DNA from 2 places in the Streptomyces sp. CWNU-52B genome. Region 1 is predicted to be linked to the other one. Evidence: riboswitches for the same ligand, from Rfam matches in the RefSeq annotation. Region 1 holds a riboswitch; the other holds the start of a gene.
The links. A riboswitch is a leader RNA that binds a small molecule or an ion and turns the genes downstream of it on or off. The one in region 1 is predicted to bind S-adenosylmethionine.
Positions count from the first base shown of each region.

Region 2: it holds a riboswitch for S-adenosylmethionine, as region 1 does, so the genes downstream of both, ACLVWQ_RS26515 (putative leader peptide) here and ACLVWQ_RS30020 (aminotransferase class V-fold PLP-dependent enzyme) in region 1, are expected to answer to the same signal.

Region 1 covers NZ_JBLFJV010000044.1:77,826-84,857, reverse strand. Annotated here, with positions in the region: gene ACLVWQ_RS30030 (rhomboid family intramembrane serine protease) at 1-442, shown strand, start outside; gene ACLVWQ_RS30025 (Lrp/AsnC family transcriptional regulator) at 439-720, shown strand; gene ACLVWQ_RS30020 (aminotransferase class V-fold PLP-dependent enzyme) at 772-2,190, opposite strand; SAM riboswitch class IV at 2,381-2,497, opposite strand; gene trpD (anthranilate phosphoribosyltransferase) at 2,656-3,720, opposite strand; gene ACLVWQ_RS30010 (cytochrome b) at 3,887-5,545, opposite strand; gene ACLVWQ_RS30005 (Rieske 2Fe-2S domain-containing protein) at 5,542-6,609, opposite strand; gene ACLVWQ_RS30000 (c-type cytochrome) at 6,606-7,032, opposite strand, start outside.
Region 2 covers NZ_JBLFJV010000028.1:128,298-135,329, reverse strand. Annotated here, with positions in the region: gene ACLVWQ_RS26540 (LLM class flavin-dependent oxidoreductase) at 1-451, opposite strand, end outside; gene ACLVWQ_RS26535 (LLM class flavin-dependent oxidoreductase) at 467-1,597, opposite strand; gene ACLVWQ_RS26530 (NtaA/DmoA family FMN-dependent monooxygenase) at 1,594-3,006, opposite strand; gene ACLVWQ_RS26525 (LLM class flavin-dependent oxidoreductase) at 3,025-4,326, opposite strand; gene ACLVWQ_RS26520 (putative leader peptide) at 4,405-4,470, opposite strand; SAM riboswitch class IV at 4,769-4,917, shown strand; gene ACLVWQ_RS26515 (putative leader peptide) at 4,924-5,019, shown strand; gene ACLVWQ_RS26510 (glutathione S-transferase family protein) at 5,137-5,925, shown strand; gene ACLVWQ_RS26505 (C40 family peptidase) at 5,957-7,032, opposite strand, start outside.

The DNA.
Region 1 (7,032 bases):
CTTCCTCTATGTCTTCGGGGCGATGGCCGAGGAGCGGATGGGCCACGTCCGCTTCGCCCTCTTCTACCTGGGCTGCGGCTATCTCGCCCTGTTCGGCTACGCGGTGGTCCACGCCGACTCGTCAGGGACCCTCGTCGGCGCGTCCGGGGCGATCTCCGCTGTCCTCGGCGCGTTCCTCTACCTGTTCCCCAAAGCCCGGGTGACCAGTCTTTTCCCGTTCCTCTTCTTCCTGCCGCTGCGGTTTCCCGCCTGGGTGGTGCTGCCGTTCTGGGTGTCCCTGCAGTGGCTGGCCGCGGGCCGCGCGTCCCAGGGGCCCGGGGTCGCCTATCTGGCGCACCTGCTGGGGTTCTCCGCCGGGTTCCTCTACGCGTGGGTGGCGTACGGCCGTCCGGCTAGAGTGAAATCCCCAGCGCCGGCCCCCGAGGGAGAAAACCAGCCGTGATCACCGCGATCGTGCTCATCAAGACCAGCGTGGACCGGATTCCCGAGATCGCCGAGTCGGTCGCGGCGCTGGAGAGCGTCAGCGAGGTCTTCTCCGTGACCGGGACGTACGACCTGATCGCCATGGTGCGGGTGAAGGCCCACGACGACCTGGCCGACGTCATCCCCGGGATGATCAGCAAGATCCCGGGGGTGGAGGGCACGGACACGCATGTGGCGTTCCGCACCTACTCCCAGCACGACCTGGAGGCGGCGTTCGCCATCGGCGGCGACAACTAGGGCTGTTGCGGAAGCGGCCCCAGGACACCGCCCCTCAGGAGTGGGCCGCCGTCAGGCCGTGGGGACGCAGCGGCCGTCCTGCGTGCGGTAGTTCCAGCGGGCGCCGTCCTGGACCAGTTCCCGCACGGCCCGTACGAAACGCTCCACGTGCTCGTCGGGGGTGCCGGCGCCGAAGCTGACGCGGATGGCGTTCAGGGACTTCTCGCCGGGCGCGGCCTCGGGGGCTCCGCACTCGCCCTGGGACTGCGGGTCGCTGCCGAGGAGCGTACGGACGAGAGGGTGGGCGCAGAAGAGGCCGTCGCGGACGCCGATGCCGTACTCGGCGGAGAGCGCGGCGGCGAAGTGCGAGCTGTTCCAGCCCTCGACGACGAACGAGATGACGCCGACGCGCGGGGCGTCGTCGCCGAAGAGGGACAGGACGCGGACCTCGGGCACCTCGGCGAGACCGGCGAGGACGGTGTCGATCAGGTGCCGCTCCCGGGCGACCAGCGAGGTGAAGCCGGCCTCGGTGAGGGCCTTGCAGGCGGAGGCGATGGAGTAGGCGCCGATGACGTTGGGCGACCCGGCCTCGTGCCGTGCGGCGCTCTCGTGCCACTCGACGTCGACACCCCCGTCGACCCGCCGCGTCACCTTGCGCGAGGCGCCTCCGCCGGCGAGGTACGGCTCGGCCTCGGTCAGCCAGTCCGCGCGTCCGGCCAGCACACCCGCCCCGAACGGCGCGTACAGCTTGTGCCCGGAGAACGCGACCCAGTCCACGTCCAGCTCCCGTACGGAGACCGGGTGGTGGGGCGCGAGCTGGGCGGCGTCGAGCACGATGCGGGCGCCGTGGGTATGGGCGGCGGCGGCCAGCTCCCGTACGGGCCACAGCTCACCGGTGACGTTCGAGGCACCCGTGACGCACACGAGCGCCGGTCCCCGCGGGTCGCGCTCGGCCAGGGCCCGCTCCAGCGTGGCGACGGCCTCGCCCGGGGTGCGCGGGGCGTCGAGATAGGTGACCCGGGCGTCCCGCCAGGGCAGCAGCGACGCGTGGTGCTCGGTCTCGAAGACGAAGACCTGGCAGCCGGCGGGGAGGGCGGCGGCGAGGAGGTTCAGCGAGTCGGTGGTGGACCGGGTGAAGACGACCTGGTCGCCGTCGTCCCGGCAGTCGAGGAACTCCGCGACGGTCCTGCGGGCGTTCTCGAAGAGATCCGTGGAGAGCTGGGACAGGTACCCGGCCCCGCGGTGCACGCTCCCGTAGTACGGGGCGTACGCGGCCACGTCGTCCCACACCCGCTGGAGGGCGGGGGCGCTGGCGGCGTAGTCGAGCGCGGCGTAGGTGACCTCGCCGCCGGTCACGAGCGGGACGGTGACGTCCCGGCCCAGCACGGGCAGCGATCCGGACCCGGAGACGTCCTGACACCCGGTCTCGACGGACTCGACGGACTGGACAGCCTGGACGGACCGGTCGGCGGCAGCGGTGGAGACAGACATGGCGAACTCCTGAGAGGCAGGCGAGATCACTGTGCGGGCCGCGGGCGGGCAGGCCTCGGCGGCTCGGCACAGGAGAGGTGAAAGGGGTACGCGGAAGTGGGGCTCGGCGCCCTATCGCATTCGCTTGCTCATGAAAGGCTCCCTCGAACGACCAGGACCCCTGGTGTGTCCGCTCCAGCGAGCGGTGAGGGGTCCGCGCTTGCCGTAGACCTCACTGCCTACGACCTGGTCTTCACCCGGGGCACCCCGCCACGGACGGAGGGTTGCCGGACAGTCGGCCGGGGCCTCATGACTGTCACTCATGACCTGCCAGCATCTTGCCACACGATCTTCCGAGCGCACTACGGATGTCCGTATACCGGGACGGCGTGGGTCGCGGTGCCGGGCGCGCGGTCCTTTCCGGGGGGCGAGGAACTGCGTCTCTCGGGGGCGCGGGGAACTGCGCGACCAGCCCCACCCGCCCAGCTACCGGTTGGTGGCAGCCACCCACCGGTCGAGCGTCCGCAGCGCCGCCCCCGAGTCGATCGCCTCCGCGGCGCGAGCCATCCCCGCCCGGATCTGCTCCGCGAGCGGCCCGGCGCCCGGCGTCAGCGCCACCAACGCCGCCGCGGAGTTCAGCAGCACCGCGTCCCGGACCGGCCCGGTCTCCCCCTGCAGCAGCCGCCGCGCGACATCCGCGTTGTACGACGCGTCAGCCCCTCGCAACGCCTCCACGGGCACCAGCTCGATCCCCACGTCCCGCGGGTCGAAGGCCTCCTCGCGGACCTTCCCGTCCCGCACGACCCACACCCGCGAGGTCGCCGTCGTCGTCAGCTCGTCGAGCCCGTCGTCACCGCGGAAGACCAGCGAGGAGTTGCCGCGCTCGGCGAACACCCCGGCCATGATCGGCGCCATCAGCGGGTCGGCGCACCCGACCGCCTGTGCCTTCACCCGCGCGGGGTTGGTCAGCGGACCGAGCACGTTGAACACCGTCCTGATGCCCAACTGCCCCCGCGCGGCACCCACATGACGCATCGCCGGATGGAACTTGGCCGCGAAGCAGAAGGTGATCCCGGCCACCTCGGCGACCTCCGCCACCCGATCCGTCGGCAGCGCCAGATTGACCCCGAGCTTCTCCAGCACGTCGGAGGCCCCGGAGGCGGAGGAGGCCGCCCGGTTTCCGTGCTTGACGACCTTGGCGCCGGTCCCGGCGATGACGATCGCCGACATGGTGGAGATGTTGACGGTCTTCGCCCCGTCGCCGCCCGTACCGACGATGTCGACGGTGTCCCCCGGCACCTCGATCACGTTCGCGTGCTCGTACATGGCCCGGACGAACCCGACGATCTCCTCGACGGTCTCGCCCTTGGCCCGCAGCGCCACCACGAACCCGGCGATCTGCGCGTCCGTCGCCTCGCCCCGCATGATGAGGTCCATCGCCCAGGCGGTGTCGTCGGCACTCAGATCGCGCCCGTCCAGCAGCCCGTTCAACAGGACGGGCCAGGAACGGACCGCCGCGGTGTCGCCTCCAGCGGGGGTCACAGCGCTCATATGCCGCTCCTGGGTCCGTCCGTCCCGCGATGGGGACTCCTGTGGGGATGCGCCCGTAGCTCGTGGCCCGTACGGGAACGGGTCCCACCCTATCCAGCCCCCGGGACGGCGAAGAGCCCCGTCCAGGCAATGGACGGGGCTCCTGCCGTGGCGAACAGGCGGAGGATCAGTGGTGGCCGTGGCCGCTCGTGATCTCCTTGTACTCCTCAGCGGTGGGCTTCGGGATCTGGTTGTCCTCCCCGTAGTACGCGTTGCTCAGCTTGGAGCGCAGCTTCTGCGGGGCCTTCACCTTGCGCTCGACACCGTTCTCGTCGGTCCTCGCGCCGATCGCGGCCGGCTCGTACTGCTCGTGGGCCGTGAGGGTGTGCAGGGCCTCCTGGCTGAGCGGCTCGTGCACCTCGACGAACTCACCGTGCGGCAGGCGCTTGATGATGCCCGACTCGCGGCCGTGCAGCACCTTGTCCTTGTCGCGGCGCTGGAGGCCGAGGCAGATCCGCTTGGTGATGATGAACGCCAGGACGGGCGCCACGAAGAACGCGATGCGCACGAACCAGGTGATCGTGTTGATCGACAGGTGGAAGTGGGTCGCCCAGAGGTCGTTCCCACCACCGATCAACAGAACGAAGTACCAGGTCATCCAGGCCACACCGAACCCGGTACGGGTCGGGACGTTGCGCGGGCGGTCCAGGATGTGGTGCTCGCGCTTGTCACCGGTGACCCAGGACTCGACGAACGGGTAGACCGCGATCGCGACCAGGACCAGCGGGAAGATCATCAGCGGGATGAACACGCCCAGCGCGAGCGTATGACCCCAGGCGTTGATCTCCCAGCCCGGCATGACACGGATCAGACCCTCGGAGAAGCCCATGTACCAGTCGGGCTGCGCACCGGTGGAGACCTGGTCCGGCCGGTAGGGGCCGATGGCCCAGATCGGGTTGATCGTGGCGATCGCCGCGATCACCGCGATGAACCCGAAGACCAGGAAGAAGAAGCCTCCGGCCTTCGCCATGTACACCGGCAGCAGCGGCATGCCGACGACGTTCTTGTTCGTCTTGCCGGGACCCGCGAACTGCGTGTGCTTGTGGTAGAAGACCAGGATCAGGTGGGCCACCAGCAGGCCCGCCATGATGCCCGGCAGCAGCAGGATGTGCACCGAGTAGAACCGCGCGACGAAGTCACCGCCCGGGAACTCCCCGCCGAAGAGGAACATCGACAGGTACGTACCCACGATCGGCACGGACAGGACCGCGCCCTCCATGAAGCGCACACCCGTACCGGAGAGCAGGTCGTCCGGCAGCGAGTAACCGGTGAACCCGGTGAACATGCCCAGCACGAACAGCAGGAAGCCGAACAGCCAGTTGACCTCACGCGGCTTGCGGAACGCGCCCGTGAAGAAGACGCGCATCATGTGCACGAACATGCCGGCCAGGAAGACCAGGGCCGCCCAGTGGTGGATCTGCCGGATGAGCAGTCCGCCCCGCACGTCGAAGCTGATGTTCACCGTGGAGGCGAAGGCCTCCGACATCAGCTGCCCCTGGAGCGGGACGTAGCTGCCGTGGTACTCGATCTCGTTCATCGAGGGGTGGAAGAACAGCGTCAGATACACACCCGTGAGGATGATGATGATGAAGCTGTAGAGGCAGATCTCGCCCAGCATGAAGGACCAGTGGTCCGGGAAGATCTTGCGCATGTTGGCCTTGGCCAGGGAGTAGATCCCCAGCCGGCCGTCGGCCCAGTCGGCGATCTTCTCGCCGGCCGGTGCCTTCTCTCGCGAACGCCCCGGCGCGCCGGCGCCCGAGGTGTTCGGGGGGGTCGTAGTGCTCATCCGCGCTCCCAGAATGAAGGACCGACGGGCTCTTCGAAGTCGCCGAGCGCCTCGAGGTAGCCCTCGTCGTTCACACCGATACGCAGCTGCGGCAGGGCGTGACCGGCCGGGCCGAAGATCACTCGGGCACCGTCGGAGAGGTCGAAGGTGGACTGGTGGCACGGGCAGAGGACGTGGTGCGTCTGCTGCTCGTACAGGGAGATCGGGCAACCGACGTGGGTGCAGATCTTCGAGTACGCCACGATGCCCTCGTGGGACCACTCAAGCTCCTGCTTGTCCTTGATGTTCTCCGGCTGGAGCCGGACGATCATCAGGGCCGCCTTGGCGATCTCGGTCTGGAACTCGTGGTCCTCCTCCTCCAGGCCCTCGGGCTTGGCGAAGGTGAGCGAGCCCACGGCGACGTCGGAGGGGCGCAGCGGCTCGTCCGTGTTCACGTTGACGAGCAGCTTGCCCTTGGACCACAGCGTGTGCCGCAGCTTGTCCTCCGGCAGCGGACCGAGGTCGCGCAGCAGGACGATGCCGGACAGCGGGAACAGGGTCAGCGCGCCGAACATCGTGTTGCGGATGAGCTTGCGGCGGCCGAGCGCGGACTCCTTGGCGCCCTGCTTGAAGTCGGCCAGCACCTTGGCCTTGACCTCGGGCTCCGCCGCGATGGGGTGGCGCTCGTCGGCGATCTCCTCGTCGGACATCAGGGTGCGGGCCCAGTGGACCGCGCCCGCGCCGATGCAGAACAGCGCCAGGCCGAGCGTCATGCCCAGGGCGAAGTTCAGACCGCTGATGTGGCCGAGCGGGAAGATGTAGACGATCCGGTCGGCCGGGATCGTCACGAAGGACGCGATGAATCCGACCGTGGCCAGCATCGAGAGCGTGAACAGCAGGGCGACCGTGCGCTCGGACCGCTTGGCGGCCCGCTCGTCGATGTCCTGGATGCGGTGCTCGTGGGGCGGCAGACCGGGATCCGCGAACGGGTCCTTCTCGTCCGCCACGCTCACGGCTCCGTGCGCGTGCTCGTCGACGGCCCGCTCGGCGGGCAGGTTCTCTTCTGGAATGTCTTGGCTACTCATGACTTCTTGGCCTTTGCGGTCCGGGCGGCGACCCATACGGCGACCGCGATCAGTCCGCCGAGACCGAAGATCCAGCCGAAGAGGCCTTCACTGACCGGCCCGAGGCCGCCCAGCTCCATACCACCGGGGCTCTCCGAGTCGTCGCTGTTGACCGCGTCGAGGTACGCGATGATGTCCTTCTTGTTCTTCTCCGTCAGCGTGGTGTCGGGGAAGGACGGCATGTTCTGCGGGCCGGTCTGCATGGCCTCGTAGAGGTGCTTCGGGTCGACATCCTTCAGCGTCGGGGCGAACTTTCCGTTCGTCAACGCGCCGCCCTTGCCCGTGAAGTTGTGGCACTGGGCGCAGTTGGTGCGGAAGAGCTCGCCGCCCTCGGCGATGTCCGCGCCCTCGGGGTTGTACTGCTCCTCGGTCGGCACACCCGGG
Region 2 (7,032 bases), on a different contig from region 1:
CGAGCAGGTGCGCGAAGGAGAACTTCGGCGGGATGAGCAGACCACTGGGGGCACGCCCGTCCACCACCGGCGTCGCGTCCGGCAGCGGGGCCACGGGCCCGCCGGGCGGACGGCCGCCGGAACGCCCAAGGCCCAGGTCGAGGCGCCCGGGATGCAGCGCGTCGATCAGCCCGAACTCCTCCACCGTGGACAGGGCGGTGCGGTGGCCCAGTTGTACGGCTCCGGAGCCGAGCCGGATCGTCGAGGTCGCGGACGCGGTGAGCGCGAGCACGACCGCCGGTGAGGTGCCGGCCACCCCGGGGTTCAGGTGATGCTCGGCGAACCAGTAGCGCGCGTACCCGAACCGTTCGCTCTGCTGGGCCAGGTCGATGGAGTTGCGCAGGGCGTCGGCGGCGGTGGAGCCGGACGACACCGGGACGAGGTCGAGTACGCCGAGAGGGATGTCTGACATGGGTGGGGGTGCTCCTCAGCGGTCGGCGGAGACGGGGCTGGCGGCGGCAGGGGCGGGTACCGACGGCGTGGGTCCGGCCGGCACCGGGCCGGCCTCCACCGGGCCCCAGGGGAACGGCGGGTCGGGGATCTCACGGCGCAGCACCGGGGCGATGTCCGACTGGAAGAGGGCGAGCGAGTCGCGGTGCCGGGTGTCCGTCAGTCCACCGGCGTCCGCGTGCAGATGCAGCACCGTGTGGCCGAACCGCTCGTGGTAGCGGTGCACCTTCTCGATGATCTGCTGCGGGCTGCCGATCAGTGCCGAACTGCGCTCCACGAAGTCCTCCAGGGTGGCGAACACCGGCTGGAGACCGAGCCGCCGCTGGAACGCCAACTGCCCTTCGAAGACGGGCCGGTACGCGCTGACCGCCTCCTGCGACGTACGGGCCCCGTAGTAGCCGGCGGTCCCGGCGCCCACCGCGATACGGGCCGGGTCGTGGCCGTGGTGCTCCCAGCGTTCGCGGTAATGGCCGATCAGCTCGGCGTACGGGTCGATCGGATTGGAGACGTTCGCCGAGAAGAGCGGGTCACCGTAGCGGGCGGCGAGGTCGACGGACTCCTTGCTGGTGGCGCTGCCGTGCCAGACGCGGATGGGCTGCTGGAGCGGTCGGGGCCATACCTCCGCGTCGACGAGGCCAGGGCGGAAGCGGGTGTCGGCGGTCACCTTGTCCTGTCGCCAGAGCTTGCGGAACACCTCGTAGCTCTCGGCGTTGCGGTCCCACTGGTCCTCGGGGGTGACGTGGAACAGGTCGCGCTGGGCGGCGCCGTTGCCCTTGCCGATGATCAGTTCGAGGCGGCCGCCGGACAGGTGGTCCAGGGTCGCGTAGTCCTCGTACGCGCGCACCGGGTCGAGGAGGCTGAGTGTGGTCACCGCCGTGAACAGGCGGATGCGGGAGGTGAGGGCGGCGATGTGGCTGAGGACGACGGGGGGCGAGGAGGAGATGAAGGGGCGCTCGTGCCGCTCCCCCACTCCGAAGCCGTCGAAGCCCAACTCCTCGGCCAGTACGGCGTTGTCGAGGACTTCGCGGAAGCGGTCGCCGGTCGGTTTGAGGACTCCGGTCACCGGGTCCGGCGCGTGCACGATCAGGGTGATGGCCAGGAACCTCATGACGCGGCCCGTTCGCCCCGCGCCGCGGCGTCGGTGGAGTTCTCCCCGTCCGAGCGGGTCCGGGAGGAGGGCTGGACCAGTCCCAGGTGGTCGCGCAAGGTCGTGCCCTCGTACTCCGTGCGGAAGACGCCGCGCTCCTGGAGCAGCGGGACGACCGTGTCGGCGAAGACGTCGAGGCCGCCGGGGGTGATGTGCGGGACGAGGATGAACCCGTCGCTGGCGTCGGCCTGCACGAACGCGTCGATGGTGTTCGCGACCGTCGCCGGGGAGCCCACGAAGGCCTGGCGGTTGCTCGTCTCGATGACCAGGTCGCGGATGGACCACTTGTTGGCCGCGGCGCGCTCCCGCCACTCGCGGGCGGTGGCCAGCGGGTCGCGGTACATCCTGACCTGGGCCCGGCCGCGGGCGAGGGTGTGCTCGCCGAGGTCGGGGTCGATGTCGGGCAGCGGGCCGTCCGGGTCGTACGCGGACAGGTCGCGGTTCCAGACGAACTCCAGGTGCTTGAGCGCGGTGGCCCCGCTGACCTGCTGACGGCGTACCTCGCGGGCCAGTTCCTCGGCCTCGGCGTCCGTGTCGCCGAGGACGAAGGTCGCGGCGGGCAGGATCAGCAGCTCGTCGGGGGTGCGGCCGTGGCGGGCCAGGCGGCCCTTGACGTCCGTGTAGAACGCCTGGCCCTCGTCGAGGGTGGCGTACCGGCTGAAGATCGCGTCGGCGCTCGCGGCGGCGAACTCGCGGCCCTCCTCGGAGTCGCCCGCCTGGAAGATCACCGGGCGGCCCTGCGGGGAGCGCGGGACGTTGAACTGCCCCTCGATGTCGAAGTGCAGGCCCTGGTGGACGAAGGCGCCGGCCTTCGCGTCGCGCAGGAACGTACCCGTCTCCTGGTCGGCGACGATCTCGTCCCCGTGCCAGGAGTCGAAGAGTTCGTTCGCGGTGGCCAGGAACTCCTTGGCCCGGGAGTAGCGCTCCTCCTGCGGGAGGAAGCCGCCGCGGCGGAAGTTCTCGCCGGTGAAGGCGTCCCAGGAGGTGACGACGTTCCAGGCGGCGCGGCCGTCGGAGAGGTGGTCGAGGCTCGCGAACTGGCGCGCCACCTCGTAGGGCTCGTTGAAGGTGGAGTTGATGGTGCCGGTCAGCCCGAGGCGTTCGGTGACGGCGGCGAGCGCGGACAGGACGGTGAAGGTGTCGGGCCGTCCGACGACGTCCAAGTCGTAGATCTTGCCGCCCTGTTCGCGCAGGCGCAGACCCTCCGCGAGGAACAGGAAGTCGAACTTGGCGCGTTCGGCGGTGCGCGCGAAGTGCGCGAAGGAGCTGAACTCGATGTGGCTGCCGGCCGCGGGGTCGCTCCACACGGTGGTGTTGTTGACGCCGGGGAAGTGGGCCGCAAGGTGGATCTGCTTGACGGGCTTGCTCATGGTCGGGGTCCTTCCGGCTCAGGCGGTGGTGACGGCGTCGGCGGAAGGGACTCCGGCTCCGGCGGCGGCGTAGCGGTTGGCCGGGCGTTCGAGCCCGAGGAGCCCGCGCAGGGTGTCGGCCTCGTACGCGTGCCGGAAGACGCCACGGCGCTGGAGTTCGGGGACCAGCCCCCGGGTGATCGCCGGGAGGTCGTGGCCGGCGACGGCGGGCCGCAGCCTGAAGCCGGTCAGTCCGGCCTGGCTCAACTCCTGGAGCAGATCGGCCAGTTGGGCCGGCGTGCCGGTGAAGACACGGGCGTCGCTGGTGTACGGGTAGCCCGCGAGAGCGTCGAGCCGCTCCTTGCGGGCCACGGCCTCGGCCGGATCTTCGTCGAGGAGGACGACCAGGTCGCCGAAGAGGTGCAGGGGCTCCCCCGCCCGCCCGGCCGCGTCCTGTTCGGCGCGCACCGAGGCGACGATCGCCTCGGCCTGTGCCGCGTCGTGCGGGGTGACGAATCCGAGGTCGGCGGAGCGGCCCAGCAGGCGGTACGGGGCACCGGTCACGGAGTCGTGGGCGAGCGCGCCGACCAGCGGCTGGCCCTGCGGGGGCCTGGGGGTGATCGAGGGCCCCTTGACGCTGAAGTGCCTGCCCTCGAAGTCGATGTAGTGCAGCTTGTCCCGGTCGACGAAGCGGCCGGTGGCGACGTCCCGGATCTCCGCGTCGTCCTCCCAGCTGTCCCACAGCCGTCGGACCGCTTCGACGTAGTCGGCCGCCTCGTCGAAGAGGTCGATCGTCAGCTCCCGCACCTCGGGGCTGTCCAGGTCCTCGATGCGGAACGAGGGGAACGTACGGCGGCCGAAGTGGGCGGCGTCGTTCCGGCGGACCGACGCCTGGACCCGGACGCCCGCGCGCCCGGAGCTCACGTAGTCGAGGGTGGCGATGGCCTTCGATATGTGGAAGGGCTCCGTATGGGGGGTCACCACGGTCGGCAGCAGCCCTATGTGACGGGTCAGCGGTGCGACGCGGGCGGCGATGAGGACGGCGTCGAGGCGGCCGCGGACCTGGTCGGTCCGCCCGTCGGGTTCGGTGAACCGCGAGGACTGGAGACCGAGGGCGTCCTCGATGGTCACGAAGTCGAGCAGTCCGCGTTCGGCCTCGGTGACGAGGTCCGTCCAGTAGCCGGCAGTGAGCAGGTCACGGGGGCGGGCCACCGGTTCACGCCAGGCGGCGGGATGCCAGCCTGCGCCGTCGAGCGCCACGGCGAGGTGCAGGAAGGCGGAAGAAGAGGCGGCGGAGGGGGCGGGCTCGGGAGAGGGCGGGGCAGCAGGTGTTGAGGACACGAGAGGTGTGCCTTCCTGATCGACCGTAGGAGAAAGCCGGCCCTCGCTGGAGGAGGGCGGAGCCGCGTGGAGTACGGGTCAGGGACGACAGAGCGCGCCGGCGAAGCGGAGCAGGTCGATGTGCGGCCGCGAGTACAGCCGCACCCGGCGGCGCGGTGTGAGCTTCGGGACGCGGAGGCAGGGCACGGGGCGTGGTCCCACGTGCGTCACCTCCGTCCGTGCGGTCCCGTTGCCGGGCAGCGTCTGCTCGTCGACGCACACAACAGTACGGGTGTGCCGTTTCTTCCGGCAGTCGGAAAATTCTCACAGGAGTCCGAGGGCCGGTACGGTCGGGCGCACACCGGCCGGCGGTTCGTCCGTTCTTGTTCGTCTGCCCACGTGTTGAGACGTGTCGTATGGGCTTCTTGACGACCTCACTCAGCGCACCGACACTTGCGGGGACGGTCACGATTGTCAGCGCCCGTCGGGCGGGGTCCTCCCCCGTCCGTGCGGTTCATCGGCCCCGGCCCGCTGGCAGGCAACCCTTCCACCGCGACGGGGTGCCCCGGGTGACGACCGGGTTCCGCCGGAGCGGCGGGACAAGCGTGGTCTCGCCTCGTGCGAGCCCCGACCGTGGACGGGTGGGAATTGCCCAGGAACGGCTTGACGAGGCGACTGCACATCGACCTGCTCCGCGTCTCCAGCGCGTACTAGTCCGCCGCATGTCCGCCTGATCCGGACCTGCACGCCGACAGCGACAGCGCAGTCACCCCGTTTCGCCACTGGTGCCCACAAGGCTGCCAGGGCTTCCGCGATTCCCTCAGGAGAGCCATGCCCGAGACAGTTTCCCGCGGTTCGAGCACAGGTACCTTCGCGACGGCCGCCGCACGGACGGCGGTCACCCCCGCGGCCGGCTGCGGTGCGGCCGTGCCCGGCCCCGCCGTACGTCCGCACCGCTTCCGCGGTCGCATCGGCGTCGGCCTCGCCGGCGGCTTCTACCCGGCACCGCACCGCTATCAGCTGTATCTGTCCGAAGGCTGTCAGCGTTCGGAGCGGGTCGCGATCACCCTGGCCCTGCTGGGCCTTCAGCACTCGACCGCCACGACGGTCCTGACCCACCCCGCCGAGACACCCGACGCCTTCGCCGCGCTGCGCCGGGCCTACGAGGCGACCTGGCACCACTACGACGGGCCGCTCACCGCGCCCGCGCTGTGCGACCGGTGGAGCGGACGCGTCGTCAGCAACCACACGCCCGACATCCTGCGCGACCTGGCCGACCTCTCCGGGCTCCGGGAGGCGGAGGCGGCCGGCCTGCCCGTGCTGCGGCCGCCGGCCCTCGCCGCGGAGATCGACGCCCTGCGTGAACTCCTCACCCGGGACGTCACACCGGCCGCCCAGCCTCCCGCGCGGGCGGCGACGCTGACCCTGCTCGACCATCAGCTGGCCGCGCACCCTCATGTGCTGGGCGCCGAGATCAGCGCCGCGGACGTGGACCTCTGGGTGGCGCTCACCCACCTCGGCACGGCCGACGCCCTGGCCCCGTACCTCAACCTGGAGCGGTACGTCCGCCGTCTCGGCCGGCACCCGGCCTTCCTCGGCCGGGTACGGGCGGGAAGTTAGGCCCAAGCTCCCCGCCCGCCGTGCGGACGGCTCAGGCGGGGCGTATCACGCTGTGGATCGCGGACTCGCCCGCCCAGTAGATCGACTCCTCGCGGATGGCGGCCCCCGGGCTCGGCGCGTGGACCATCATGCCGTTGCCCGTGTAGATGCCCACGTGCCCGACGGGGCCGCTGTAGAGGATCAGGTCACCGAGCCGGATCTCGGCGCCGGAGACCAGCGCGCCGGCGGTCGCCTGCTCGTGGACGGCACGCGGGAGGGCGACTCCCGCGGCCTTCCACGCGGCCTGGGTGAGGCTGGAGCAGTCGTACGAGCCCGGTCCCATGGCGCCCCAGACGCACGGCTTGCCGATCTGGGCGCGCGCGAAGTCGGCGGCCCTGGCGCCCTGCCCGCCGTAGCCGGGGTCGGGTACGGCCACCGCGGGCGCGGGCGCCGGAGCGGGGGCCGGCACGGTGTGGCCGGGGCCGGGAACCGCGTACCTGGGATCGGGCACGGCGTACCTGGGGGCGGACATGCCCTGCATGTCGAGGGCGACACCGGTGGCGATGGGGGTGCTCACGTCGACGTACCGGCCCGTGGTGCCGGCGTACTGGCCCGTACCCGCGTACTGGTCCGTGCCGAGGTACATGCCGCCGCCGAGGCTCTGGTCGGCGGCGGCACTCGTGGCCGCGCCGGGATACATGGGCGTGCCGGGGTACATGTCCACACCCGGGCGCATACCCGCGCTCGGGTCCGTGAGCGCGCCCGTGTCCGTACCCGCGTACGGCGTGCCGCCGGTGTACAGCGGGGTGCCGTAGCCGATGACCGGCTGCTGCCAGGAGTCCGTCACGGTCCGCGCGTAGGCCTGCTCCGGGGCGGGGCGCCAGGCGTTCTCGACCGGCCGGGACTCGATCGGCCCGGCCTCCGTGGGCCGGGTCTGCGGGGTCTCCGTCGGCCGGGCCTCGATCGCCGCGACGGGCGGTGCGTTCCGCCTGGCGAGGTGGCCGGCCAGCAGCTCACGGGCCTGTCCGAGCTTGCGCTGGTTGCGCTGCTTGGAGGTCCTCAGCGTCGCCTGCGACGGTCCGGCGGCCGGTCCCGGCAGGGCCGCCAGGTCGGCCGCCCGGCGCTGCG